Regions from separate parts of the Ferruginibacter lapsinanis genome, predicted to be linked through region 2. Evidence: riboswitches for the same ligand, from Rfam matches in the RefSeq annotation. Region 2 holds a riboswitch; the other holds the start of a gene.
The links. Region 2 has a riboswitch for thiamine pyrophosphate ahead of LK994_RS09965 (class I SAM-dependent methyltransferase). Riboswitches for the same ligand answer to the same signal wherever they lie in the genome.

Region 1: another riboswitch for thiamine pyrophosphate. It lies ahead of LK994_RS08540 (TonB-dependent receptor); the one in region 2 lies ahead of LK994_RS09965 (class I SAM-dependent methyltransferase).

The regions. Positions count from the first base shown of each region.
Region 1 is NZ_CP086063.1:1,980,719-1,995,754, forward strand. It holds gene LK994_RS08495 (thioredoxin family protein) at 1-1,154, shown strand, start outside; gene LK994_RS08500 (hypothetical protein) at 1,163-1,555, opposite strand; gene LK994_RS08505 (Do family serine endopeptidase) at 1,662-3,179, opposite strand; gene LK994_RS08510 (acyl-CoA reductase) at 3,339-4,331, opposite strand; gene LK994_RS08515 (4Fe-4S dicluster domain-containing protein) at 4,400-4,747, shown strand; gene LK994_RS08520 (YybH family protein) at 4,876-5,340, shown strand; gene LK994_RS08525 (D-alanine--D-alanine ligase) at 5,444-6,427, shown strand; gene LK994_RS08530 (PASTA domain-containing protein) at 6,433-7,233, shown strand; gene LK994_RS08535 (rhodanese-like domain-containing protein) at 7,264-7,572, shown strand; gene LK994_RS08540 (TonB-dependent receptor) at 7,657-9,807, opposite strand; TPP riboswitch at 9,848-9,943, opposite strand; gene LK994_RS08545 (T9SS type A sorting domain-containing protein) at 10,290-12,014, shown strand; gene LK994_RS08550 (alpha/beta hydrolase) at 12,075-13,004, opposite strand; tRNA gene LK994_RS08555 (tRNA-Met) at 13,056-13,127, shown strand; gene era (GTPase Era) at 13,256-14,122, shown strand; gene der (ribosome biogenesis GTPase Der) at 14,234-15,036, shown strand, end outside.
Region 2 is NZ_CP086063.1:2,326,030-2,341,065, forward strand. It holds gene LK994_RS09935 (VOC family protein) at 1-45, opposite strand, end outside; gene LK994_RS09940 (porin family protein) at 129-761, opposite strand; gene LK994_RS09945 (hypothetical protein) at 994-1,539, shown strand; gene LK994_RS09950 (Trm112 family protein) at 1,643-1,927, opposite strand; gene LK994_RS09955 (thiamine phosphate synthase) at 1,934-2,566, opposite strand; gene LK994_RS09960 (AIR synthase family protein) at 2,557-3,612, opposite strand; gene LK994_RS09965 (class I SAM-dependent methyltransferase) at 3,614-4,336, opposite strand; TPP riboswitch at 4,395-4,492, opposite strand; gene LK994_RS09970 (DUF4468 domain-containing protein) at 5,120-5,644, shown strand; gene LK994_RS09975 (WG repeat-containing protein) at 5,776-7,131, shown strand; gene LK994_RS09980 (helix-turn-helix domain-containing protein) at 7,210-7,770, opposite strand; gene mdh (malate dehydrogenase) at 7,841-8,770, opposite strand; gene LK994_RS09990 (TlpA family protein disulfide reductase) at 8,837-9,328, opposite strand; gene efp (elongation factor P) at 9,471-10,040, shown strand; gene accB (acetyl-CoA carboxylase biotin carboxyl carrier protein) at 10,271-10,741, shown strand; gene accC (acetyl-CoA carboxylase biotin carboxylase subunit) at 10,851-12,188, shown strand; gene glmM (phosphoglucosamine mutase) at 12,370-13,749, shown strand; gene LK994_RS10015 (cysteine desulfurase family protein) at 13,816-14,949, shown strand; gene LK994_RS10020 (T9SS type B sorting domain-containing protein) at 14,960-15,036, opposite strand, start outside.

The DNA.
Region 1 (15,036 bases), 350 kb from region 2:
GCAAATCCGGTTTAGGAAGTTACACAGGCATATTTTTCATGGCATTAACATTAGTGGTAGTGTCATTCAGTTGCACAGGAAATTTTGTAGCAAGTATCTTGGGGATTGCAGCTAAGACGAACAAATTGGCTGCTATAATGGGAATGTGTGGCTTTGGAATAGGATTGGCGTTGCCTTTTGCCTTATTTGCCTTTTTCCCTTCCTGGTTAAAAGAAATATCTAAACCGGGTGGTTGGCAAAATGCAATGAAAGTGTCACTTGGTATTTTAGAGTTAGCATTGGCGATGAAATTCTTGAGCAATGCAGATGTACAGATTGGTAAGTTTTTGTTTTCGAGAGATATTTATCTGGCAATATGGGTGGCTTTATTTGCTTTCCTTACTGTTTATTTATTGGGTGGTTTCAAAATGAAACATGATAGTCATCTTCCGAAAAATGATTGGGATATGCAGTATATTCCTATTCCTCGTTTTTTCTTTGCCTTACTTTCAATGGCTTTTACAATATACCTGATTCCCGGATTATGGGGAGCACCGCTTAATAAAATAAGTGGATTGTTACCACCTTACGGTACGCAGGAATATACAATGAATGCAGCCAAGACTGATATTGAAAAAAATAATTCAATAAAATCAACCTATGTTATTAAACCTGTTAAGTATGTAAATGAATTGATCAAAAATGAATCTGCTGCGGCTAAGAGTGCAGGGTTGGTTGCTTTTTTTGATTATGATGAGGCATTGGCGGCAGCTAAAGAACAAAATAAACCATTGATGATTGATTTTACAGGAATTGTTTGTCCTAATTGCAGAGAGTTTGAGAATAGGGTGTGGACTATGCCCGAAGTGATGGAGAGAATGAAAAATAAATTTGTAGTGGCTTCTTTATTTGAAGATTTTAATCAGGAGTTACCGGATGCTGAAAAAAGATATTCCGCATTGCTGGGTGCTCAGATAAACACTGTTGGAGATAAATACAAAGAATTGTCAATAAAACTTACCGGAGGGGTGTCTCAACCCAATTATATTTTTTTATATCACGATGGAAGTAAGATCGTTGATAAAAGTTATGGCTACGATGATGTGCAAAAAAATGGAGAACTTGATTTTGTAAAACACCTGGATATGGTGTTGGATAAATTCAATAAAAAATAATTCTCTTTTTACATGTTAATTTTTAAAGATATCATCGGTTGGAAATTGTTAACCAACTGATTGTTTTTTGATAAAAAGATTTTTAAATTGTTGACGCTTACTGTTGCTGCTTTCTTTTTGTATTTATTAGCACTGATAAAAAAAGGAATACTTACAAGACCACTGGCAATACCTCCTCCAATTAATAAACCTCCTGCAAAATCCTGTTCGAAAGAACTATATTGACCACGTGATTCATTTGCAAGAATTCCTCCGGTAATAGCAGCCACTCCAATGGTTAACAAAACGATCCCGGTAGTTTTTTTTCTCTTACTTTTTTCGAGGTAATCATTTTTACTTACTTGTGAAAATACGGTTGCTGAAAATGCAATGAATACGATAAGACCAAATATCTTTTTCATAAACAATATTTTAAAGATTAAGTACAACGACTTCCAAAATACTACAATTTTTGAAAAAACAAAAGGCAGTATTGCTACTGCCTTTGTAAAAGTTATTTCGTGTTGATTACTCCAGAGTTATCGGGTAATCAAAAATTCCATCAGAACCAGGATAAAAACCACTGATCGTAAGTGTTTTGGAAGTAGCGATTATTTTCTTGAAATCTTCAACATTTTTAACATCTTTATCATCTACTTTTAAAATGATAAATCCATCTCTCATACGGGTTTGATCATTTAATGCACCTTCATTTATTTTCTTTACAACTACACCACCAGGTATACCATACTCTTTCGCTTTTTTTGCATCTAAAGTAACAAAATCAGCACCTAATTTAGCCATCGTTCCATCATCTTCTTTAACAATATCATACGTGCCGGCGTTGTTTTTTAGTGTAACGTTGGTTGTAGTTTCTTTACCACCTCTTTCATATGTCACAGTGATCTTATCGCTTGGTTTATAGCGGCTAACTTGTTCTACCATTTCTGCACTGGATGAAACTGGAACTCCATTTATTTTTGTAATGAAATCACCTTTTTTAATGCCTGCGCTTTCTGCTGCTCCACCTTTTGATACATCACTGATGAATACGCCATTACCTTCCATAACTCCGTTGGCTTTCTTTTGTTCATCAGACAATCCATCCGGACTATATGATACGCCTAAGAATGCTCTTTGAACAGTACCATACTTGATCATGTCATCTACTACTTTTTTTACAATATTTACTGGTATTGCATAAGAGTAACCGCTGTAATATCCTGTAGGAGATGCAATAGCAGAGTTGATGCCTATCAACTGCCCGTTGGTGTTAATCAATGCACCACCACTATTACCCATATTTACAGCAGCATCTGTTTGTATAAAAGATTCAACTGCAGAATTTGTTTTTGTGCTTTTGTTCAAACCAAGGCTTCTTGCTTTAGCACTTACTATTCCTGCGGTAACTGTTGTTTCTAAATTTAAAGGATATCCTATCGCTAATACCCATTGACCGATTTTTACATCATCAGAGTTGCCGTATAATAAGAATGGCAATCCGCTAGCATCTATTTTGATCACAGCCAGATCATAAGCAGGATCTCTACCAATAACCTTTGCTGTGTAAGATTTTTTATTGCTTAATGTAACGGTTAGCTCATCAGCATTTTCCACTACGTGATTATTAGTTACTATATATCCATCATCGCTGATGATAACACCAGAACCCGAAGCTCTTTGTTCAGGTATGTAGCTATTACCTCTGCCGCCAAAAAACTGATCAAAAATATCATCATTAAAAAAATCGCTGAATGGGCTCTTTGGCATTTTAGGTAAATTATTACTTACCTGTTTAGCATTTGTTTTTGTTTTTATATGCACTACTGCCGGCAATGCCGCCTGGGAAGGTTGCGTAAAATCTGTGGCACCGGGAGGCAGGTTGTTATCAAACATACCAGCATACTTGTAGTTAGACGGAACCATTCCTGCTTGTTGTCCGGCAAAACTATTGTTGTGTTGTATAAACTTAGTGTAACCAATCATTACACCCAGCGCTGTAATGGCGCTGATCGCTACAGTAAATAAAATTTGTTTTGTTTTCATAATCTATAACGTTTTCTGAATTTTAAAAATTGAATTCAATTTTTGTGCCTTTCATATACAAAGTAACGAAGGGCTGACAAAATGATATTTACCAACTGACATGTTTAACAATTAATTAGGAACGATTTCGTAGATGAAAAAACTCAATTCTATTACCTGCTATAAAGATAACAAAAATTGAATGGTATCAATGCCATCTGCATAATCTGTGAGGGAGGGAGTTTGGGCCATGCCAAAAGGGATATCTATTCCTGCAATGCATTGAATTTCATCATTTTTTTTCAAGGATTCCAAAAGAGTCGTTTTATCGCTATAAAAACTATAATTCAACTGACTGATGGGAGAAAAAATAGAATCACTTTCTACCAGCAAAGTGGCTTCATTGGTCATATAAAATCGATTGTTCATGATCTGTATGGCCAGGTTATAGTCGTAATTATTTCTGTATTTATGATGGTCTGCAAAATATTTATAGCGATGAAAAGATTGTAATAACGGAACAAAATCATATTCCTCCGGTACAAATATCTTTGTCACATTTCGGCAACCTAACCCAAAGAAAATATGAATATCATCAGCCAGTTTTTCAAGCGTTTCCATTGTTTCGTTACCGGTTAAAATTGCCACTGATGTACGGTTACGACGGATTATACTTGGGTATTTACTAAAATAATATTCAAAATATCTGGCGCTGTTGTTACTTCCCGTAGCAATATAAGCATCACAGCCCTTTAGCATTTCTGAATATGAGATCAACTTTGCACAATCGCTGTTCAGTTCCGTCATTTTTTCAGTTAAATACGGCAACAAAACATCATCCTTGCTGGATAGTTTTATCATTTGCCGATGGCCGGAAATAAATACACATAAAAAATCATGAAAACCAACTAATGGAATGTTGCCTGCCATAACAATGCCTACCTGTTTTTGGGTGATATTGTCATCTAAAAAATAGCGGTTTGCCCATGCCGTTAATTTTTCCGGATCAATAAATTCATTAATAATGTTATTTAAAGCAACATCAATGAAATCGGGGGTAAACCAACCATTTTTTATCGAAGCTTTATGTTTAACAGCCTGCCATTCTTCTGTATTTTTTTTTAGAAGATTTCCTAATGCTGATAATAAATTAATTCTATTTTGTAAATTCATCTGGTAATTATACTTTTGGGTTGCAAATGTATTTTATTTAACCCTTTATTTATAAAAAACTCAAAACAATGGCTATTAAGATTACCGACGAATGTATTAATTGCGGTGCTTGCGAACCAGAATGTCCTAACAATGCAATTTATGAAGGTGGTGTAGAATGGGCAATATCTGACGGAACAACTGTAAAAGGATCATTTACTTTATTGGATGGCACTCAGGTAGATGCCGACCAACGTAACGCACCTTTAAGTGTGGATACTTATTATATTACTCCTAATAAATGTACGGAGTGTCAAGGATTTCATGAAGAACCACAATGTGCGGCAGTTTGTCCGGTTGATTGTTGTGTTCCTGATGAAATGTATGAAGAAACAGTGGAAGTACTCATGGCAAAAAAAGACAGCTTACACGTTTAAGATTTTATACAGACCGGAAGGTCTTACTACAGGCAGGTGATATTTCCTGCAACAAGGGCGAGGGTATTGAAAAATACTTTCGCTTTTTTGTATACTCTCATCTCATTTTTTTTTACTAAATTAACTGCATGAAAAATTTATCACTATTGCTTATTATTTCAATTTCTTTATTGTCTTGTTTTAAGAAGAAGCCTAAAGAAGATATGGTGGATATTAAGATGAGTATGATGGATGCTGACAGAGAGTTTTCAAAAATGAGTGAGTTAAAAGGAATGAAGGCAGCTTTTATGGAATATATTGATAGCAATGGCGTTTTGTTAAGACCCAATTCAAAGCCTATCATCGGTGGAGAGGCTATATTTTACATTAGCCAGGGAGAAGATTCTTCATATACAATGACATGGGATCCTAAAGGGGGGAGTGTAGCTCAATCGGGTGATCTTGGCTATACCTATGGGATATATTCCATTAAACCCAAAAAATCTGAAACGGTACAATATGGTACTTATGTAAGTATTTGGAAAAGACAGCCGGATGGTAAATGGAAATTTGCTTTAGATACAGGTAACGAGGGAATTGATATAGCAGAATAAAACGTGGTCAAACTGTTAAATTTTATAAACAACTGTAACTAATAAGCATACATTAAAAACTAAAACTAATTTCGTTTCTTTGCTAAATAACTTATTGATATAGATGAAGAAAAAAATTGCACTGGTTACAGGCGGTTATTCCGGAGAAGCGGTAATATCTTATAAAAGTGCCATCACCATTGAAAACAACATAGATACCCAAAAATGGGATTGTTATAAAATAGACATTCGTACTGATGGATGGTTTTATATCCCTGCCGAAGGCGAACATATAGCTGTTGATAAAAATGACTTTTCTATTATTGTAAATGGGAAAAAGATCATTTTTGATGCGGTATTAATAGGGCTTCACGGGACACCTGGTGAAGATGGTAAATTACAAGGCTATTTCGATTGTTTAAAAATACCCTACACTTCTTGCGATGCGGCAACTTCAGCATTAACATTTAATAAACGATACACTGTAGCAGTGGCCGCTTTTGGAGGCATGCATGTGGCAAAATCTTTGCACTTGTTTAAAGACGACACTTCAATAACAAGCAGCGATATTTTAAAGGAATTAAAATTGCCTGTGTTTGTAAAACCTAATAATGGAGGCAGCAGTATTGGTATGAGTAAAGTAAATGAAGCAAATGATCTGCAGGCAGCATTGGAAAAAGCATTTAAAGAAGATGACCAGGTTTTGGTAGAAGAATTTATTAAAGGAAGAGAATTCACGATCGGTGTTTTTAAAACTAAAGGCAAGATCATCCCACTACCCATAACTGAAGTGATATCTAAAAATGACTTCTTTGATTTTAATGCAAAATATGAAGGAGCTAGCACAGAAGTTACGCCTGCTGCAATTGATCCGTCAATGGCTGATAAAATAAGTAATGCCGCAAAAAAAGCCTATAGTATTTTTAATTGTAATGGCATTGTACGAATCGATTTTATTTATGATGAGCAGAGTGGCAATCCTTATATGTTAGAAATAAATACTGTACCCGGTCAAAGTGAGGCAAGTATTGTACCTCAGCAGGTAAAAGCAATGAACTGGACATTGAAAGATTTTTATTCAGCTTTAATTGAAGAATGTTTTAACTGATCAATATGTTTAAATTTATCACCGATAAGCCGCTTTGGGTAAACTTTGTAGCCGCTGTTGTACTATTGTTTACGTTGGTATTTGTATTACTGCAAATGCTAAGTTGGATAACCAAGCATGGAGAGTATTTAACAGTACCTTCTTTGGTAGGGAAAGACACACACCAGGCAATAGAATTATTGGAAAGCAAAGGCTTTGATGTAGTGATACAAGATTCTGTGTATACTGATACAGTAAAACGTGGTACTGTTATCAAGCAGTTACCTGATGGGGGCTCTACCGTGAAAGTAAATCGTAGTGTTTTTCTTACTATCAATCGTTATGTGCCGCCAATGATTGAAATGCCAAAATTGGAAGGGCTAAGCTTACGTTTTGCTTTAGACCTGCTTCGTCGCAATCATTTGGAGTTGAGAGATACCATTTATAAACCGGATTTTATGATGGGGTCCGTTTTGGAACAGCAATATAACGGGCAAAGAATTTCTCCGGGACAAAAGTTGCAATGGGGTAGTGCTATTACTCTGATCATTGGCGGAGGATTACAAGATGCTGAAATACTTGTACCTGATCTGGTTGGGATGAGATTTGCTGAAGCGAAAGCGGCGCTTGATTCTACTGGTATAAGCATAGGAGCAATTATTTCTGAAACAGATATTAAAGACACTGCTTCTGCTTTTATTTATAAACAAAATCCTGAAAGATTTAATGAAGAAAAGCAACCAATGTATATTCACTCCGGGCAGGTAATGGATATTTGGATATCGCCTGTGATGATATACCTCAAGGATACTTTAAACAACCAATAAGATATTAATACATTTAAAAAATACTATAACATGAATACCATAACCGTTGAAGAAGTAAAAGCAAGATTAGATGCAGGCGAAAAACTACATATCATAGATGTAAGAGAGCCTCACGAAAATGCTGAATTTAATATAGGGGGGCCACTTATTCCATTGGGCAAGATACAGGCAATGCAAATTGATGAGCTGGAAGAACTGAAAGACCAGGAATTGATCATTTATTGCAGAAGTGGTAATCGTAGCGGACAGGCTTGCATGATTTTAGATGCAGCAGGTTTTAAAAACACAAAAAATCTGGTAGGAGGGATGTTAGACTGGAGAGCAAAATTTAATGTCTAGGATATATAGAATAAACCACATTGATGAACATAAAAAAGTTCCATTTCGACTAGCGAAACGGAACTTTTTATTTTTGGTAGACGGTTACAATTTAACATTCAATGATATCATTGCATTAAATCGTGCCATAGGATAATAAAAGTTTTCAGTAGTTAACCCGCCGTATACATAACTAAATGTATATCCGGTTGATTCATATTTTTTTGCAAAAATATTATTGAGTTTTAAACTGATATTAGTTTCTTTAAAAAGCTTATTGTGTAAAGTGTAAGCTAGTCTTACATCCTGCAGATAATAAGAATCAAGGCTCCTGCTTTTGTTAGAAGTGTTGTCCATGTATTGGCTGCTTACATATTTTCCAAGAAGACTGATTTCTCCATTTTTTACAGGAATAATATTAAGACTGTAATTACCGATTGCAGCAGGAGAGAAAGATATATCTGTTTTTTTATAAAAATTAGTTACATATCCACCATTGTCATAATCATCTATCAACTCCGTGAAGTTTTTGATCTTATTTTCGCTTAAAGAAAGATTGGCCGTAGCATTTAACCATTTATTGAAAACATATGCTCCTTCCAGCTCTACACCCAGTCTGTAACTTTTAGGGATATTTATTCTTGTATAAGCCCCTACATCATTAATATTTCCAACTAATACCAATTGGTCCTTATATCGCATGTAGTAAACTGTTGCACCAAAACTGTAATTTGTTTTTCTTTTTTCAGCGCCTAATTCAAAATCGTGTAGCTTTTCGGGAACAGGCTTTTTGGCTGTATTGATCTCGTAGTCATCTCTGTTAGGTTCTTTATTTGCGTTGGCATATGATAAAAATACCTGCCAGTTATTAGCATTATAGGTAATACCAGCTTTAGGATTAAAAAAGTTGTAATTGCTTTTAACTATTAAAGCCGGATTTTTTCTAAAACCATTAATGGTGTAATCTACATTTCTGTATTGCACATCTACAAAAGTTTGCCAATGCTGGTTAAGCGTTTGTGTCCATTTTGTATACAAAGAAAAATCTTTTTTAGTTGCAGTTAAATCGTACCAGTGATAATTAGGTGTAACCGGAACCTGTGCCCAGATAACTTCTCCAAAATGTTTTGCGTCATTTTGGTTGTATCCGCCACCAATCGTTAACTGTGTGTTTTTCTTTTCATGTTGCACAGAAAAAATAGTTCCATATTGCTTATTGTTTGGCCAAAGCCTTCTAATAAGATCTGTAGAAGAGATAGTTGTATTACCAACGGTATAATCAGACAAACCATAATCAGCTAACGCTTCGCCGGCTTTATATTCTTCCCAATATCCGCTTCCGTTAACTAAAAAAACAGCCGTACTCAGTTTTAAACTATTGCATATTTTTTGATTGTAAAAGAACTGGTAATGTGTTTGTGTATAATTATCTGTTTGATTGTTGTAAGGTTCTCCGGGCTTGTCTGTTCCGCTGCTATTATATGTTCGGTTTGTATTTAATAAATATTCCGGTACCCCGTTCCATGCCTGGTAGGTTTTTTCTTTGCCTGAAAAAATATTCAATCTAAATGATTTGTTAGCATCAACATAAGCAGTGCTTGTGTAAAATGATTTCAGATCACTTTTAGCTCTGTCAATATATCCGTCGCTGCTTACTTTGCTGAGCCTGGCATCAAAAGTGAAATGTTTATCTAATATACCTGTACCAAATTTGATTGTATTTTTCCATGTATTAAATGAGCCATAACTATTGTTAGACTCAGTGTAGTTTTTTTCAATGATCTCATTGGTAGAAATATTTACCGAACCTCCAAAAGCACCAGCTCCATTGGATGAAGTTCCTACACCTCTTTGAATTTGTATATTACTGGCAGAAGAAACAAAATCAGGCATATCAACAAAATAACTGATTTGGCTTTCGGGGTCATTGTAAGGAATGCCGTTCAATGTTATATTGATACGGGTGGCGTCAGATCCTCTAACCCTGAAATTTGTATATCCAACACCATTTCCTGCATCAGAGTTGACTACAACTGATGGGGTTTGGTTAAGAATAAAAGGAAGGTCCTGGCCAATGTTATTCTTTTCAATTTCTTTTTTGGAAAGATTGGTTTTTGCAAAGGGGGCCTTTTCTGTTGCCCTGACAGCTGATACTTCAATAGGTTGTAAAAAGGTAGTGTCGCCGAGCTTCTCCTGCGCCTTGGCCAAAATAATGGAGAATGAGCACAATACTGTACTGATAAATACTTTTTTCATTAAAACGAGATTTGTGCTGAACATCCGGATTATGATCCGATGTAAAAGAAAGGTATCTCCCTTCGCAGGTATTATCCTGAGCAGGTTATACGGGTTTAATCTCAGCCTCATTCAAGAAGCACCCCGGAAATTCAGTCGGTTATAAAAACATTTGCAAAACAAAGGTATAGTAGTTTTTGAGTTAGTGGTAATTTTTTCTACGATATCGTTATCATTCTATCAATACAAATAAAATTATAATATATAAATAATTAATAAACAATAAAAATAAAAATAATTCACTTTTTCTTTCATTATGTAGAAAATAAAAAATATTTTTACATCACACAAGAGTCTAGCTTAATCCTCAAGACGAAATTTCCCTTAAAAAAATTTCGTTCATATCCTCTCCCGAGCAAACAATCCATTTGTTTGAAAAGCCGCCGTAATTAATTTCCCTTTATTCTGTAGAAGAGCCGTTAACCTTATTAAACATTTTAATTATGAAAACTTTTCTACCTTCAGTTATTTTACTGACTACCCTTGTGTTTTTTTCTTCACACGCTAAAGCTCAAAACACTGATCTGCCTAATCCAAATAAGAATATCAAAGTGTTACCTGCGGGTTCATTTGTGATAGCGATGGATAAAACTTATCAGGCAAATCCAGGTTATTTCAACATCAAAACATATGGTTTACTTGTAAACCTTATGAATGGTGGTATCAGACTTCGTTGGGTGATTGATTCAGGTAAAGTGCATGGTGCCGCAGATTTTTCTGTATTGGCTGAAAAAATTACTCCTAGTTTTGTTGCAGCTGGCACAACACCTAAAGACTTTAAAGCCGGTCCATTTGTGATCACTCCTTCAGACACCGCTCTGGCTAGATTATTTATAACGATTTATAATAATTCTATGACACCGGTAAATAAAATAAATGTTTACAGAACTACTGCTCCTGTAAATGTGAATGTACGTTATGATCTTACCGCTGTTAAACCTAAAGCTGCGGTCTTGAATGACGGTGGTAAAGGTTCAATTCAGATAGCTTACATGACTGCTGCTTCAATTCCTTCTACCAATTACAAAATTCTTGATTCGGCCGTTAATCTATATAATGGCTGTTATACTTTTGCCTCTGAACCGCATAATGATGGTGGTGGAAGTTTTCCTATAGCACGTATAGTGGATTCTCTAAGAGATTTTGTTCAGAAGGGAGGAAATTTTCTTGCAGAATGTGCGGCTATTGAAACATATGAAAATGTTAGTCATTCACAATCCTCTCTGGGAATTGATGTATTAAATAATGCTATCAAAACGAATATAAATTATGCCAATCCTGATCTTTCCTATGCTCAATTTGATGGTATATTTACACCAGAGCAAGGCGGTTCTTGCCAATCATGGACAAGGAAGTCAGGTAGTGTGGCTTTGAATAATTTTTATCCTGTTATCAATGGTAGTACCGCTGCTACGGATTCTGTATTTGGTGCAACAGTATCAAAACATAGGTCTGGTAAAGGGGGCTTGATCTTTTATTTGGGTAACCATAGTTTCTCAGGTAATACAGATGATGATATTAATGGTATAAGATTGTATATGAATGCGTTCCTTACTCCTGCCGCTTATGGTAATTGCCCTTTGTATCAATGTGACGGAAATGGACAGTGTGGACCTTTACCGGTTACACTAAAATCATTCAAAGCTAAAAAATTGAATTTGCAACAAGTGCAATTGAATTGGTCAACAAGCACAGAATTGAATGCGAAAGAGTTCATCATTGAAAGATCTTTTGACGGAATTAGTTTTGTGGGTATTGGCAGAGTAAATGCACAAGGATACAGCAGCACAGAAGTTGCGTATGCATTTCAGGATCAGTCTCCGAAAAACGGATACAACTACTATCGTCTAACAGAGATCAGTAATGACTCTAAAGTTAGCTACTCTGAGATCGTTTCTGTTTATTTCAGCGGTAAAAATTTAGGCTTAGAAGTTTATCCTGCACCGGCTCGTGAGTCAATCACAGTTGATATGAACAGTTTCTCTGCAACTAACAACCTGATCAGTATATTTGACTTAACAGGAAAAGCAATGATCAACAAATTAAAAGTAAATAGCAATTCAGTTAAAATAGATGTAAGAGCTTTCCCTGCCGGAACTTATATTCTAAAAGCTGTTGATGCCAACGGAACTATGCTGCAAAGCAAATTCTCTGTAATCAAACATTAATAATCACACACTCTACTTTATAAAGATGCTGCATGTAAAAATGCAGCATCTTTTTTATGACTATTTACCAAATGCCCATTGTATGAAATCGGGGAAAGCATTACTCCATTCTCTATGCCCCTGTTTTCGGGTAATCGCTTTTGTATAAATAATGTCAGACGGGGCACAAACGTTTTTAGTTTTGATCAATGCTATTAGATCTTCGGTATGATTGATAGTGATACTATCCTGATACCGGCTGCCATTTTCATTCGTATCATCTCCATAAAACCAATATTTTAAGTGAGGCTTTTTTCGGGAAGAGCTTATTTTATTAAAAATAATTCTGTCCGAATTATCCGAGTAGTCAGGGCTCTCTGTTGATTTACTACTGAAGCCAAATGTGCCTGAAAAAACACCCACTTTATCGATTTTATCTGCATGATCCCAGGCTATATCAAATGCTGATAAGCCACCTAAGTCACAACCTGCAATTACCACCGATTTGAATTTTCGTACACCTGATTTCTTTTTTATAAAACTGTACAATTCATTGTCAATAAAGTCAGCATATTTATCAGCTTTGTTCCCTTTGTTTTGATAACCGGCATAACCTGCTACGCCATATTCCTGTGATTTGTCAAGAGTGTGTATAGCAACAATTATGAGGGGAGAAATTAATTTTTTCCTGAAAAGGCTATCAACAATTTCTGTCACTCGTAGCTTTTTAATATCCTGGCCATCATTCAATAACAATAAGTTCAGCTCTTTTTTATCTTCCGGTATTGGGGTGCTGATGATCGTAAGCTTGATATGCTCCTGTAAATGTCTGCTATAGATCTCGTCGTTTTGTTCTTTGGTCTTCTTCTTACAAGCACTCATTAAAAATGAGGAAAGTATAAGCAGCAACAATATTTTATACATATTTTTCATACGATTCATTTGTTTAACGAATGTATAATATTTAGCTGGAATGGTATATGTATGTCGATTGACGGGAATTAATTTCATCGATAATTGTATATTATTTGGTGGCGAGTCTGTAAACCCTTACCTTTGCACCGCGAAGTAGAGCAGCGGTAGCTCGTCGGGCTCATAACCCGAAGGTCACTGGTTCGATCCCGGTCTTCGCAACTAAAAAATGAAGGCTCGAAAGAGCCTTTTTTATTCTTAGCAAGTTGCCGATCAACGCTAAAGAATTTGATTACCTCCTCTCAATTCTTATAGCCAGATACGTGTGCCTTGCAGTTAAACGGTTATAAATGAAATCAGGATTTGTAAATATTTTTGGTAAACCTAATGCAGGTAAAAGCACCCTTTTAAATGCTTTAATGGGGGAGAAGATGGCCATTGTGTCGCATAAAGTGCAAACTACCCGTCATCGTATAAAGGCTATTTTAACATCAGATGAATATCAAATAATTTTTTCAGACACTCCGGGTATCATTGAGCCGAAATACAAACTGCATGAAAAAATGATGCAGGCTGTAAAAGGTAGTCTGGAGGATGCGGATGTTGCACTGTTGATCACAGATGCAAGAGAGAATCCCGAAGAAAGTCATGCAATTTTTTCTGCGTTGAAATTAAAAATGCCGGCATTGGTTATTTTAAATAAAACTGATAAGGTTAGTGAAGAAGATATAGCCAAAGCCACAGCGTTTTTTTTACAACAAACTTATTGTAAGCAGGTAATAGCCATTTCAGCACTTAAAAAGAAAGGCATAGAAGAACTATTGACAAGCATTGTAGCTTTATTGCCTGAAGGAGCGCCGTTCTACGAAGGAGATGATATTAGTGATCTGCCTACAAAATTTTTTGTAAGTGAATTGATACGTGAGAAAATATTTTTATTGTACGGAGAAGAGATCCCTTACCATGCAACTGTATTGATACAAGAGTTTAAAGAAAAAACTACCCTGATAAAAATACAGGCAGATATAATTGTACAAAGAGATACACAGAAAGGTATTATTTTAGGAGAAGGAGGGAAAATGATCAAGCAATTAGGAACATTGGCGAGGAAGGATATAGAAGAGTTTTTAAATAGCAAGGTATTTCTGGAATTGTTTGTTAAAGTGCGTCCTAAATGGCGTGACAATGAAATGCAGTTGAAAGAATACGGATATTGAAATTGAGTTTTAAATAAATATTTACGTTTTACGAATTTAGATCTGCGAATGAAATACCAGCATTCGATTTTAAAAAATTCGTAAATCGAAATTCACAAATCGTAATTTATTATGGGTTTTACAGTAGCAATAGTAGGCAGACCAAATGTTGGCAAAAGTACATTCTTCAACAGAATGTTGGAAGAGCGTAAAGCCATTGTAGATGATATCAGTGGTGTAACAAGAGATCGTCAGTATGGCGTAGCAGAGTGGGCGGGTAAATCTTTCAATGTGATTGATACAGGCGGTTTTGTTCCTAAGAGCGAAGATATTTTTGAAAGAGAGATCCGTAAGCAGGTTGTAATTGCATTAGAAGAAGCAGATGCGATCATTTTTATGGTAGATGTTGCTACAGGTATTACCGATCTGGATGATTCGATGGCACAAATGCTGCGTAAGACTAACAAACCTGTTTTCTTAGTCGTTAATAAAGTGGATAACCACGACAGGCTTTTAGAAGCATCTGAATTTTATAGTTTAGGTTTTGATAAGATCCATTTCCTGTCTTCGATCAGCGGAACCGGTACAGGAGATCTGTTAGATGATGTAACAGCCTTGATCGTAGAGCCAGAAATCATTGAAGAAAAACAATTGCCAAAATTTGCGATCATAGGTCAGCCCAACGTAGGGAAATCATCCTTACTAAATGCCCTTACTGGACAGGAGAGAACGATCGTAAGTAGCATTGCCGGTACAACTAGAGATACAATTCACACACATTATAATCTTTTCAACAAAGAATTCATTCTGATTGATACCGCTGGTATCAGACGTAAAGCAAAAGTAAATGAGGATCTTGAATTTTACTCTGTTATCCGTGCAATTAAGGCTGTTGATGAGGCAGATGTTTGTTTGTTGTTATTAGATGCGGAAAA
Region 2 (15,036 bases):
CTCGGTGTTACGAGAAAAATTCAGGTAAGTACTTACTCGTGCCATGACAACTTATTTTATTTAGCCAAAATAATAAAATAGTTCAGTAAAATAAAATAATCAGATAATGTTTTGATAGAAGGTAAGCATTAAAATGTAAAACCGACTGCTACTTCTATTGCTCTGTTATTCCAGCTTTGTGTATTGTCGAAAGAAGTTACTTTAGTTAACCCCATTTTGTAACGGGCTCCAATATTAATAAAAGGCACTTGTATCCACAAGCCACCGATGGCACTTAGTTCACCATCCTTATACAAATTGGTGATGGTATTGTTCTTTATGGCTTCAGGAGTTTTGTTGAGTAAAATATTGTATGCAGGTCCAAATTGTAATTTCACATGCCTGCTTTGTCCCACATTCATATTTACCAATAAAGGTATTTCCAAATAATTGAAAGGTTTTCTTATTTGTGTGCCATCACGAAATGCATCATCAAAAATATCAGATAGCTCGGTAGTCTGTGTAGTAGTAGACTGTACAAAATTCACTTCAGGTTGCAATCCGAAACGTCTGCTGAAATTGACCTGAACAAATCCACCCAATTGGTAATTATAGTGAAAACTATTTTTAAAAGATTGACCGGGAGTTTTATTCAGATTAAAGCCCACTTTTCCACCAAAACGGAGAAAATTTTCGGTATCGGCGTCATCTACTCTATTACGTTGAGCAAAACTATTTACAGAAATTAAAACGGGTAAAACCGCTGCAAGAATGAATTTCATGAATATTGGTTTAAATATCTGCAGATTTACACCAAAACTGTACCAAAAAATACTTTCGGCATTTATGTATAAGAAATTGTGGAGAAAAGAGGCTGAAATTGTATTATATAGCATTTAAAAGAGCGCTTATATGTTGATTTGTTAAGACTATCTTTAGAAAAAATACAGGCATAGGTATCCGGCTTCTATTTGGTTGGATAGATATTTAACTAATACGTTATCACCAATCAATATGGAATTATTCGATTTTGAGCACAATTTTGGTATATATTACCCTCCTCAGGAACTGATCTCCTTATTGGATTTTCAAAATAAATATTACAAATACTCTAATGGTTTTGGACTTTTTGCAGAAGGCCGATTCCCGATACAATATTTGTCTAAAGAGGAAGGTTTTCTAAATCAATTGATGCCATTTGCAGATGGCAGCCCAATAGCCGTTTATTCTTTGTGGGATGATGGAACAGATCGCAAATTGAATACAATGCCTGTGGTGGTTTTTGGAGATGAAGGAGGTGTTCATGTAGTAGCTGAAGATATTTTTTCTTTAATGCAACTACTCACTTTTGATACTCCTATTTCTGTAGATATAGACAAAGTTTTTTTTTATAAAGACACTAACACTTATGAAAAAAGTTTGCACCACGAATTGTATAAAAGTTGGCTCAAAGAAAATTTTCAGTTAGAATCAATAAATGATACTACTAAGATCATTAAGACTGCCCAGGAAAAATATAAAGAACAGTTTGATTGTTGGTGTGGTAAATATCTAAGATAGCTGATTCCGTTTGCCGACTGTTTATAAAATCTATTAAGCCCTCATATCAATAGTAACATTCGGTTTATTAGGCATGGCTACAATAGTACTAGTTTCAACTGTTTTATACTGTGGAGTTTTCATCAGTTATCAAACGGAAATTTTCAAACGTTTTATTTTTTAATAGAGGTTTCCAGCTTTCAATTAAAGGCTGTTCCAATTTAAATTCACGGTATTCATCAGGACTCATAATAGGAATTCCTTTTACGATAGGGTATATGCGGTCACATTCTTTACAGGTGAAAAAACCTTCCATTACATTTTTGTGTATGTCTTGAGAGATGATAGTTAGCTCTATATCGGCTTTATCAAAAGGGCAACATAATTTTTTTATCGTTTCAATATTCATTTTATTTTATTTTAAAAGTTCTGTATATTTTTTTATTGTTTCTTTCGGTGTTGCTGAATTCATAATTCCGGAGATCACAGCAATGCCATTAAATGGTAAGTCTTTCAGTTTTGGCATATTTTCCAAGGTAATTCCTCCTGCTAAAAAAACAGGAATTGCAGTTATCTCTTTGCATTTGGCAATGTTCTCAAATGTCACTAATTCGCAACTATTGCTGGTTGATGAAGGAAAAACAGAGCAGAAAGAAATATAGTCTATATGGTTTTGGTTTGCCCAATGCACTAAGCTTAAATCATTATTGCAGGTTATCCCACAAATAAAATGCCTTTTGACCGATTGTCTGATTTGGTCGATATTGTCAGGGGGCTTGTCGAAATGCACGCCATCCAATTCGGTCGATCGCAGCCATTTCCAGTTATTGTTGATCAACACAGGTATATTTTTTTTATGGCATATTGTTGTTATTGTTTTGATAAATTCTTCAATGTGCTGGTCTGCTAAAAAGTTATCCCAAATTTGAACAGCTGCGATCGGTTCTTCTGCGATCAATTTTAGTTTATTCAATAATATGGCCTCGTCTATTGAAGGGTCTATTACCAAATAAATTCCTGCATGTATTTTTCTTTTATTTATTTCCATCCTTTATTGCATGCGTTAACGAAAGCCGACCAATAAGGGTCGTCTTCCAGGTAAATCAATGCTTTTTCTTCATTGTTTTCTATCAATTGTATGCCATGTTTTTTTTCTTTGATCTCACCAACAAAAGAGCAAAGGATATTTTCTGCTTTCAATCGATCAATTACAAGGGATACACTTTCTTGTTTACAAGTTATGATCATTGCTCCTGCACCTACACAGTAATGAGGATCAATAGAAAATAAGTTGCATACTGCTTTCTGTACTTCTCCGGTTGGGATAGTATCTTTGAAAATAACAGCTCCATTCCCTGATGCAGAAGCTAATTCATAGATAGCTCCTAGTATTCCCCCTTCAGTCACATCATGCATCGCTGTTATGTCTTCATGTCTATTTAAGATGCCTACTGCTGTTAAAGCATCTTTGAGTGAAGATGTTTCATAAAATAAATCGCAGGCTTTTTGATAGACTTCGTTTCCGAGATTATTTTTAACAGTTTCAGGGAAACTCAAGGAAAGTATTGAAGTAGCAGTAAGTGCAGATTGTTTAGTAACTAAAATGGCATCGCCTGGTTTAGCTTGTTGTGAAGTAAGTACCTGCGATTTTGGAGCAACTGTGAAAAAAGTGCCTCCACCTGCAATAGTGGAATTTTGTCCTTCAATAAAACCTGTATGCCCACCTGTAATAGCAACTTTAATTGCTGCACAAAAACTATGAATATAATTCCAGTAGGTACTGAAATCTTCTTTTGAAAAAGTTGCAGGAAGGTTTAACACAAATTGTCCATACATGGGTGCAAATCCTGTGGTAGCCATGTCATTAGCCATCAGGTGTACCGACAACCATGCAGATTCCTGTAAGCCTAATGATGGAATAAGAGAGAGGGGATCGCTTGTGCTTGCCAGGACCATACCATCGGGAAGATCTATAACAGATACATCTACGCCGAATTGCGGCCCAACACTAACCTCATTTCTTTTGTAGCCACACTTTTTTTGCACAATGTTTTTAAAGTCGGTATTGCTTATTTTTCCCAGTTTGCCTTTCATATCATTTAACATCATTTAACTTGATATACAAACCGAAAAAATCTCCATAAGGCAATCCCCATTGTTGAACAGGAAACCATTTTGGCAATCCTGTACAAGTCCACTCAATAGTGTAATCTCTTCCTTTTAAGGCTTCATCAATTATTGCTGTAAGTTTTTTTGGGGTATAAAATGTAGCGGTAACATAAAATGGATTTTTCCCAAACAGTTGCTGAACTCGCCTGCGTAATACCTTTGGAGAATTCCTGTTCATCATTCCCATTGCCACTCCATATTTTGCCACTCTTGTTGCTTCCCGTATCACTTTTACCGGATCTTTATAGTATTCAAAAGTGGTAATAAAAGCCAAGGCGTCAAAAGTATGATCTTTAAACGGCATATGATGAGAGTCTGCCATCACGAGGTCGCCATCAAATAAATGAATTGCCTGTGAAAGCATAAGCGGGGAAATATCTCCGCCGGTAGCTTTGATGCCTATCTCTTTCCACCATCTTGTAAAACGAGTAGTGCCACAACCAAATTCAAGTAATGTTTTAATTCGCTTGTCTTTTGATACCAACTGTTCCATTACTTTTTTTTGCCAGATCTCCGCACGTTTGTATCTTCCTTCATACCATTGCTCATAGGTGTCGGTGTGCTCACGGTTAAAGAACCATTCTGGTCTTTCTTGCCAGTTTTGTTGTGTTTTGGGGATTAATTCAAAAACTTTTTTTTGTACTTCCATGGTGTTATTTTTTTTACAAAAAATACACGGAGAGAAATGGAAAGTCAAAAAAGAATGGAGTGTTGAAGTACTGCATCCCTACGTTGGCATTATCCAAATCAGGTTTCGGGTATTATCTCAGCCAGCACTTGTTTTCTGGCACCCCGTGCATTTAATTTTTCAAAGTTAGTAAGATAAAAAATAAATTGAGTATTTTTTATGGCATTACTAAAATGATGTATATGTTGGATTGTAATGTTCGGTTGTGGAGGGATGTTTAGCATTCATTGATCAAGGACTGTTCAGAAGGTAAAATGATGCCAATGTTACACTATTACTTGGATGGATTTTTATTAAAAATTGACTATAAATATGCTGACTATGTGACAGGAAAAAAGCCTTGTGAGGCACTGCTGTCGTGTGTTCAAGTTGTTTTTGCAGGCATATAAAAGAGTATCTATGTATTTTGCATCTTTAGTTATTCAGGCATGGTTTATGTGCTATATTTTGTGGAATCTTTTTTATAAATCCGTAAAAAATAATTCTATGTATCATCATCTAATTAAACAAAAATTACAAGGAAGTAATGTAGTTGGTTTTCACTCCACTGTTACAGATAAGATCCACGCAGTAATCAAAAAAAGTAAAGAAAGACATGCCGTAATAATGAAGGGCATGAGCAAATTTCAAAAGCAAATATTTCTCCAATTAGAAAAGCTTAGAAATTTGAAAAGTCTTTTTTGAAAAATGTGAAGCGGTTAATTTTCTGGCTGTAGTGTTATGTAATGTTCTTAATAAGAATATATGAGATTCTTTTTATTATTCAGTTGTCTTATTATTATTGAACTTTCATTTGGTCAGGATAAGCCTATGAGGTATGATAAGGTAATTAATCAAATTCCTTTGGGTAAAGAACAGTTGTTTGATAGAGTGTTATTATGGTTTGACAGATCTTTTTTTAATAATGAAGATGTTATCAAAGTAACAAACAGAAAGGCCGGTATGATCGCTGGTAAGGCTGTTTTTTATTCAGGTTATAAAGTGCCTGTAAATAATATCGACAGTGTAAATGACGATAAATTTGTGAATTATAATTTTGAATGGACAATTTGGATAAACAATAATTACATTTATTTTAGTATTCCACAGATTTATATTAATGGAACAACACTTGTTACTACTGCAAAAAAATGTCCAATTGTTATATTGGCTCAATCTGATGAAATAACAGACAGTCAGTGGAATCTGGCAAAAATATATTTAATAAAGAATTTGGATGTTTTATTAGATTCTTTGCAATATAAATTATTAAATCCCTCCGCAAGATAGCCGTTTGCGATTTTTCTGTCAGGTAGCACGAAGAAATGATTTTTCATAAAAATACCCATATACGGGTATGCTTAGTAAATGATTTTGTCTTTATTTTCAATGTCATTTATAATTGAAGATTATTTTTGTTTATGAAAAAAATCGGGTTGTTTGTTACAACAGTTTTAGGTTTACTCCTATCAGTTCAAAGTCAAGATCTTATCGCCTTTAAAAATGCTAAAGGTCTTTGGGGTTTTAAAGACAAAACAGGGAAGGTGATTGTAGAACCAAAATATTTGTACAAGCCTTCTTCATTTGTTGAGGGGCGTTCAATTATTAGCAAAACATATAGTTTGAAAGGAGTGGTAGATGAGAAAGGTAAAGAAATTACTCCGCCGATTTATTATTCCATTACAAATTTTAAGCATGGCTTTGCAACGGTTACTAAGGAATTCGTTGACAGTGTTAAACTGAAGCAAGGGAAATTAGTAAGAACCACAGTAAGAGGAGTCATTGACAGAAACGGGAAAGAGGTAGTTCCGGTTATTTACAAGGAACTTTTCGGAGACCTCAGTAATGGTTGGTTTGCGATGGCCACCGATACCCTCAACAAAAAATTTTATTATAATACCGAAGGAAAAATATTTGCCGTTCCAGAAGGGATGTTTATTTATAATTACAGGGTAGATGGCAAAAAATTTGTGGTAGGTAAAAATGGAAAGGTTGGGTTGATCGATAAAAATTTTAAAGAGTTACTTCCGTTTGATTATTCGCTGATATCACCTACACAAAATAATTTACTGATCGTTGGTCAGAATAATTTAGTTGGATTGATGGATGATCGTACACTAAAGTGGATTGTTCAGCCGAAGTATAAGAATATCAGTTTTTTTCAACAAGGTTATGGGGTTTTCACAGATGAACAAGGTTTATTGGGTGCTATCAATACAAAAGGTGTAGTTACTACAAAACCTCAGTTCAATACAATATATCGTATTGATAAAACAAATTCAGCACTGGCTATGTACATGTATAAAGGTTCTGACCAATCCGGATTAGTAGACCTTGCCACCGGAAAGATCATTACTCCGGCAAAGTATCTCATGTTGCCTTATGATTATGATAACGGGATAATAGTTTTCAGGAAGGATAATAAAAAAGGGATGATCGATTCAACAGGCAAGGAGCTTTTTTACGCAGCCTACGACGATTTTTCATCCGGGTTTAGTTACAACAGGGCGTGGGTAATGAAGCAAAATAAATTTGGATTTATAGACAATACAGGTAAGTTGGTAATACCTATTCAATATGACATTGTAGGTGGTTTTGTTGAAGGATTGGCTAAAGTAAGAGTTAATGGAAAATACGGGTATATTGATCCGAATGGCAAATTGGTGATACCTCAAATTTATTTAGATGCACAAAATTTTGAATCGGGTATGGCATGGGTGAAAGATGAAACCAATCGAACATATTATATTGATAAGGAAGGGAAGGAGGTGAAGTAATTTTTGTAATAGACATAATGCTGTTTAATAACGGCACAAAAATTTGTCTAATTAAAATCATAGTCCCTACAAAACCACCTAAATATTTTGAATAGTAATTCTTCTTTTTTCCTTTAATGCTTTAAAATGTGTGGGGGTTAATCCTGTCGCTTTTTTAAATTGTGTAGACAGATGCCCAACACTACTATAATGCAGCATATCTGCAATTTCAGAAAAAGAGTGTTCTTTGAATATGATCAATTCCTTTATTCGTTCAATTTTTAAAGAAATAATATACTGCTCTATCGTAGTAGCTTCAACTTCTGAAAAGAAATTGGCTAAATAAGTATAACTATGCCCTAATTTTTCACTTAATAAAACAGAGAACTTGATATTGGGTTTCTCATCAGAATTGTAGACGTAGTCTATCATAACCTTTCTTACCTTCTCTATTAATACACCCTGTTTTTTTTCTAATAATTCTAGCCCAACTTTTTTGATCCTGTTGTTCAGTTTCCTTTTTTTGTCATCAGAAATAGGCTCTTTGGTTTCTATTTCCCCTAGTTCTACTTTTATTGGCGAAATATTAAGTTCTTCCAGAGCTTCTTTAACAACCATTTTGCAGCTTTCGCAAGCCATATTTCTTACATAGATTTTCATATTCTATTTTTTAGTCTGATAAATTAAAAGCCCTGCATTTGCAGGGCTTTTAATTTATCAGGTTCTTAATTTATAATGTTTTCAACACATCGTTCATGCTTCTTACTGCATCTGCACTTTTGTTGAAAGCAGCTTGTTCAGCGTCATTCAATTTAAAGTCAAGGATCTTTTCCCAGCCGTTTCTACCGATAATAACGGGAACGCCTAAGCAAATATCTTTTTGTCCATATTCGCCATCTAAAGCTACACAGGCAGTGAATAATTTTTTCTCGTCACGTACAATAGCCTCAACCATTGCAGCACCTGCAGCTCCGGGAGCATACCATGCAGAGGTGCCGATTAAAGCAGTCAAAGTAGCGCCACCAACCATCGTGTCTTTTACAATTTTTTCCTGTTGCTCAGCAGTTAAGAAATCTGTAACAGGAGCACTGTTCCAGGTAGCTTTGCTTATCAAAGGAATCATGGTAGTATCACCGTGTCCGCCAACAACTACTGCATTCAGATCAGCAGGGCTGCAACCTAATGTTTGGCTCAATTGGTAACGGAAACGAGCGCTATCCAAAGCTCCACCCATACCGATGATCTTATTTTTAGGTAATCCTGTAGATTGCAATGCCAGATAAGTCATTGTATCCATCGGGTTACTGATAACGATGATAATAGTATTTGGAGAGAATTTTAAAATGTTTTCTGCTACAGATTTAACGATACCTGCGTTCACACCGATCAATTCTTCTCTGGTCATGCCCGGTTTACGTGGCAAACCTGAAGTAATTACTACTACATCGCTGTTAGCAGTTTTTGAGTAATCGTTTGTACTACCAACAATTTTGGTATCGAAACCAAGTAATGCAGCAGTCTGCATCATATCTTGTGCTTTACCTTCGGCAACACCTTCTTTAATATCTAATAAAACTAGTTCAGTGCATAGCTCTTTACGGGCAATATTATCAGCGCAAGTCGCACCTACGGCACCTGCACCTACTACGGTAACTTTCATAATACAATCATTTATTTTTTGATAAAATTAATTTGCGGTGCAAAGGTAGTTCATTACACAATTGGATTACAATGCTTCAGCAATTTTTTCTACGGGAACGCTACCGTCGAAAGCCTTTACAAACTGTCCTTTTTTATCGTATAAAAATAAGGCCGGGAAATTCCTTATGTTATAGAAGGTACCCAGAAACCAGGAGGGGTCTCTGGCAACGGTGATATTTGGATATTTGCTTAGTTGATAGTTTTGATAAAAACTATACAAATACTTATAGTCAAGAGGTGATGCCATTACTATTTGTATCTTTTTAAAGCGTTTGATATGAGCAATCAATTCGCTGGTTTCGTGCTTGCAATGTTCGCAATCCGGACTAAAAGCCATGATAAGTGTAGCTTTTCTTTTTTTTAGGTCAGCTTTAGCAAATTTGGTACTGTCGGGTACTTTTGTAAAAGAAAAAGGTGGTATCTGGGTGAATTTCAGATAAAGTAGTGAGGTATCTGCCTGGGCAAATAACATCTTGCTACATGCAAAAAGAGCGATAATCAGGAATATTTTCTTCATTGGGTAAATTTTTACAAAGCTAAATTTATATCTGCGATATTATACTCTGCAACATTAAGCAGTTAAATTTCCATTTTAGCCGTACTATTAGTACTTTTGCAACCCAATAACAAAACAGCAATAATAAAATAAATCAACTAATATGGCAACAACAGCAGATATGCGTTCAGGATTGGTCATCAAAGTAGATGGTAGTCTTTACTCAGTAATTGAATTTGGTCAGAATAAAACTGCAAGAGCTGCAGCGAAAGTTTGGGCAAAATTAAAAGGGGTTGATAACAACCGTACCATTGAAGTAACTTGGAACAGTGGAGAAACCATTCATCCGGTTAGAGTAGAAAAGAAGGCGTATCAATTCCTGTATAAAGATGATACAGGCTATAATTTCATGGATAATGAAACTTTTGAGCAAATAGCAGTTCAGGAAAGTATGATCGATGCACCTAAATTCTTAAAAGATGGTCAGGAAGTATCTGTACTAATTAATGGTGAAACTGAACAACCGATGGGAGTTGAGTTGCCTGATAAAATTGTACTGTTGGTTACTTATAGCGAACCTGGAGCAAAAGGAGATACTGCAACACGTACATTAAAGCCTGCTACTGTAGAAACAGGAGCAACTGTAAATGTACCATTATTCGTTAATGAAGGAGAATTGATCAGAGTGAATGCTAAAACAGGCGAATATGTAGAAAGAGTGAAAGAGAGCTAAAACAAATGACAGAATTTTGATATAAAAGAGGCTGATTTGCAAAAATCAGCCTCTTTCATTTTAGGCCGTTTTCCCCATTTTTTTGTGATTTTTAGGGTGTTTTAAGGCAGTTTTTAACATTTTTTGGTCAAATTCTATATTTTTAATTTTTCAGAAATTTGCATTTTTGATAAATCATTCCCTATCTTAGCAGCCCCGTTTAAATAAAGTAAACCATTTAATTTTTTAACATGGATATCAAACAAATTCAGGAGCTGGTAAAGCTCATCAATAAAACCAATATCGGAGAAATCACAATCGAAGAAGAAGGCGTTAAAATTACAGTTAAACAAAAGAAAGATCCCGTTCAGCATATAGTTGCATCAGCACAGCCACAGGCTTACGCACCACAACCGGCCGCAGCAGCGCCAGCGGCGGCGGCTCCGGCAGCAAAGCCGGCAGAAGCACCTAAAGCAGATAATCTGGTAACGATAAAGAGTCCGATGATCGGAACATTCTATCGTCAATCAGGTCCGGGTAAACCAATTTTTGTAAATGTTGGAGATGAAGTAGAACCTGGTAAAGTGGTATGCATCATTGAAGCAATGAAACTGTTCAATGAAATTGAAAGTGAAGTGAAAGGCAAAATAGTAAAAGTATTGGTGGAAGATGCAAGTCCGGTAGAGTATGATCAGCCATTATTCCTTGTAGAACCGAATTAATTTGATGGTTTGATAATTTGAAAATTTGACAACGGAACCAATGCTTTTCCGATAGTCAAACTGTTTAATCATCAAGTCACCAAATCACCAAATTTCCAAATTAACGAAGATGTTTAAAAAAATATTGATTGCTAACAGAGGAGAGATTGCATTACGTGTAATAAGAACCTGCAGAGAAATGGGCATTAAAACTGTTGCTGTACATTCTACAGCAGATAGAAATAGTCTACATGTAAAATTTGCTGATGAAGCAGTTTGTATCGGGAAGCCGGCCAGCACAGATTCTTACTTAAATATTCCCCACATCATGGCAGCTGCAGAAATTACCAATGCAGATGCAATTCACCCAGGGTATGGCTTTTTAGCAGAGAATGCGAAATTTGCTCAGATATGTACAGAGCATGGGATCAAATTTATTGGTCCAACGCCAGAGATGATCAATGCAATGGGTGATAAAGTGACTGCCAAAGAAACCATGATCAAAGCCGGTGTACCCGTTGTACCTGGTGTTGAAGGGCTATTGGAAAGTGTAGAACATGCCAAACAATCTGCTATGCAAATTGGCTACCCAATTATATTAAAAGCTACTGCAGGCGGTGGTGGTAAGGGTATGAGGGTTGTGTGGAATGAAGAAGAAATTGAAAAGGCATTTGAAAACGCTAAAACTGAAGCAGCCGCATCATTTAAAAATGATGGTATTTATATGGAAAAATTTGTGGAAGAACCACGCCACATTGAGATACAGGTTGCAGGTGATCAGTTTGGAAGTGTTTGTCACTTAAGTGAAAGGGATTGCTCTATTCAACGACGTCACCAAAAATTGGTTGAAGAATCTCCTTCTCCTTTTATGACCAATGAATTGCGGGAGCAAATGGGCGAAGCGGCTATTAAAGCGGCTTCTGCTATTAATTATGAAGGGGTAGGTACTATTGAGTTCCTTGTGGATAAACATCGTAATTTTTATTTCATGGAAATGAATACCCGTATTCAGGTTGAGCATTGTGTTACAGAAGAAGTGGTGAATTATGATCTGATCAAAGAACAAATAAAAATTGCGGCCGGTCATAAAATAAGTGGTAGAAATTATTATCCTCAAATGCATGCGATCGAATGCCGTATCAATGCTGAAGATCCGTATAATGATTTCCGACCAAGTCCGGGAAAGATAACTGTACTGCACACTCCGGGAGGGCATGGTGTACGTGTAGATAGCCATGTTTACGCAGGATATGTCATTCCTCCATATTATGATAGCATGATAGGAAAACTGATCTGCGTGGCACAAACCAGGGAAGAGGCTATCGATACTATGTACAGGGCTTTGAGTGAGTATGTGATAGAAGGGATTAAAACTACTATTCCTTTTCATTTACAATTAATGAAAAATGAAGATTTCAGAGCAGGGAACTTTACTACTAAATTCATGGAAAGCTTTGTTATGAAATAATATTTTTGACTGAATTAATCAGGAAAGCAACTCTTTGTGAGTTGCTTTTTTTATTTGCAAAATGCCCACTGTTAAGGATTTGATTCCTGCAGTATAGATTTAATGTGTAAAATCCACCACTATCTCTACCTGAACAAGCTACAAATTCGTACCTTTGCACCTCAAAAATCATCAGCAGCGAATGGCATTAATAAAAAGCATATCCGGAATACGTGGTACGATCGGCGGTAAAACAGGCGATAATCTGACTCCTTTAGATGTAGTTAAATTTACTGCAGCATTCGGCACCCTGTTGTCGCAACAAAGCGATAATAAAAAAATAGTTGTTGGGAGAGATGGACGCATTAGTGGTTTGATGGTTAAAAACTTAGTGATCAGTACATTGAATGCATTGGGGCTGGATGTGCTCGATGTTGATTACAGTACAACACCTACCGTTGAAATGGCGGTTGTGTTTGAAAATGCAGCAGGAGGGATAATACTAACGGCGAGCCATAACCCAAAAGAATGGAATGCATTAAAACTACTGAATAGCAAAGGGGAGTTTATCAATAGTGAAGAAGGGCAGAAAGTATTGGATATTGCAGCACGTGAAGATTTTAGTTTTGTTTCGGTAGATAAATTAGGCGTAACAACAACTGATGAATTGTCTTTACAAAAACATATCGATGCTATATTAAATTATGAATTGGTGGATGTAGCTGCGATAAAGAAAGCTAAATTTAAAATAGTAGTTGATGCTGTAAACAGTACCGGAGCAATAGCGGTGCCCGCTATGTTGAAGGCATTGGGTGTAAAAGATATTGAAGTGTTGAATGCGGAAGTAACCGGAAAATTTGCTCACAATCCAGAGCCCTTACCTGAGCATTTATCTGAACTGAGCAATGCGGTGGTGAAAACTAAAGCAAACTTAGGGATAGCTGTTGATCCGGATGTTGACAGGCTTTGTTTTGTTTGTGAAGATGGCAGCATGTTTGGAGAAGAGTATACTTTGGTGGCGGTGGCAGATTATGTGTTGAGTAAAAGAAAAGGTAATACAGTCTCTAATATGTCATCAACAAGGGCATTAAAAGATGTAACAATAAAGCATGGTGGCGAATATTTTCCGAGTGCAGTAGGTGAGGTGAATGTAGTGAATAAAATGAAAGCAGTTAATGCTGTGATCGGTGGAGAAGGGAACGGAGGTATCATTGTGCCGGATCTGCATTACGGAAGAGATGCCTTGATTGGGATCGCTCTTTTTTTAACACATCTGGCCAACAGTCAAAAAAGTATCAAGCAATTGAGAAATACTTTCCCTGATTATTTTATCAGTAAAAATAAGATCGGATTAGAAAATGGCATTGATGTGAAGGATGTTTTTGAAAAAATCAAATCAAAATACAAAAACAATCCAATCAACGTTGAAGACGGATTAAAAATAGAATTTGATAATGATTGGGTGCATTTACGTACGAGTAATACCGAACCGATCATTCGTATTTATGCAGAAAGTAATTTTGAAACTACTGCTGATAATATCGCTAAAAAACTAATGAAAGATATTAGCGAAGTAATGTAATGATCACTGGTCCATGGTCCATAGCCCATGGCACCCCGGTTCAATATAGACTATGGACAATTGACTATGGACTCTCAAAGAATTTATTTCGACAACGCTGCTACCACACCTCTTGATCCGGAAGTGCTGGAAGTAATGATGCCTTATTTAACGGAAAAATTCGGTAACCCTTCTTCTATATATTCCTACGGAAGAGAATCCAGAATGGCGATAGAAAATGCCAGGAAGAGCGTAGCGAAGATCTTGCATGCGCATCCATCCGAAATATTTTTTACCAGTGGTGGAACAGAAAGTAGTAATACCGCCATTGCAGCGGCTATAAAAGATCTGGGCTGCACACATATCATTACGTCTCCGATAGAACATCATGCTGTATTGCATTCTGTAGAGCATCGGAAAAATATCAATCATGTTAAAATTAGTTATGTAAAGTTGCTGCCTGATGGTCATGTGGACCTGGCCGATCTGGAAAGTCTTTTATCCTCATCAGGACAAAAAACGCTGGTAACATTAATGCATGCTAATAATGAGATTGGTAATATTTTAGATATACATGCAGTAGGAGATATTTGTAAAAAATACAATGCTGTTTTTCATAGTGACACCGTACAGACGCTTGGGCATTTTCCATTCGATCTGCGTAATACTAATGTGCATTTTATAACCGGGGCAGCACATAAATTTCACGGGCCTAAAGGAGTAGGCTTATTGTATATCAATGAAAATGTAAAAATAAATCCATTGGTACATGGCGGTTCTCAGGAAAGAAATATGAGAGCCGGAACAGAAAACCTATATGGTATTGTGGGGGTTGCAAAAGCCCTGGAAATAGCCACCAATAACTACGAGAAAGACAGTGTATATATCCGTAGTTTGAAACAATATATGTATGATTCTCTTAAGAAAAATATCCCGGGAGTTAGTTTTAACGGAGATGTTTTAGGCAGGAGTTTATATACCGTGTTGAGTGTTAATTTTCCTGCATCAGAAAGATCTGAAATGTTGTTATTTAATTTAGATATCAATAATATCTGCGCAAGTGGTGGAAGTGCCTGCACCAGTGGTATAGATGTGGGCAGTCATGTGATCAGGGCTATTTATCCAGATTCCGGATTAGTAACGGTTCGGTTTAGCTTTAGTAAGTATAATACCACAAATGAAATAGATCTGGTAGTTGAAAAATTAAAAGAATTGATCTAACGAAGGCTATTTATCTTATTAATACAGTAGTTCCTTTTGAAAATTTCTTTTCTCCCGTTTCGATATTGGTATATTCTAGCGTCCATA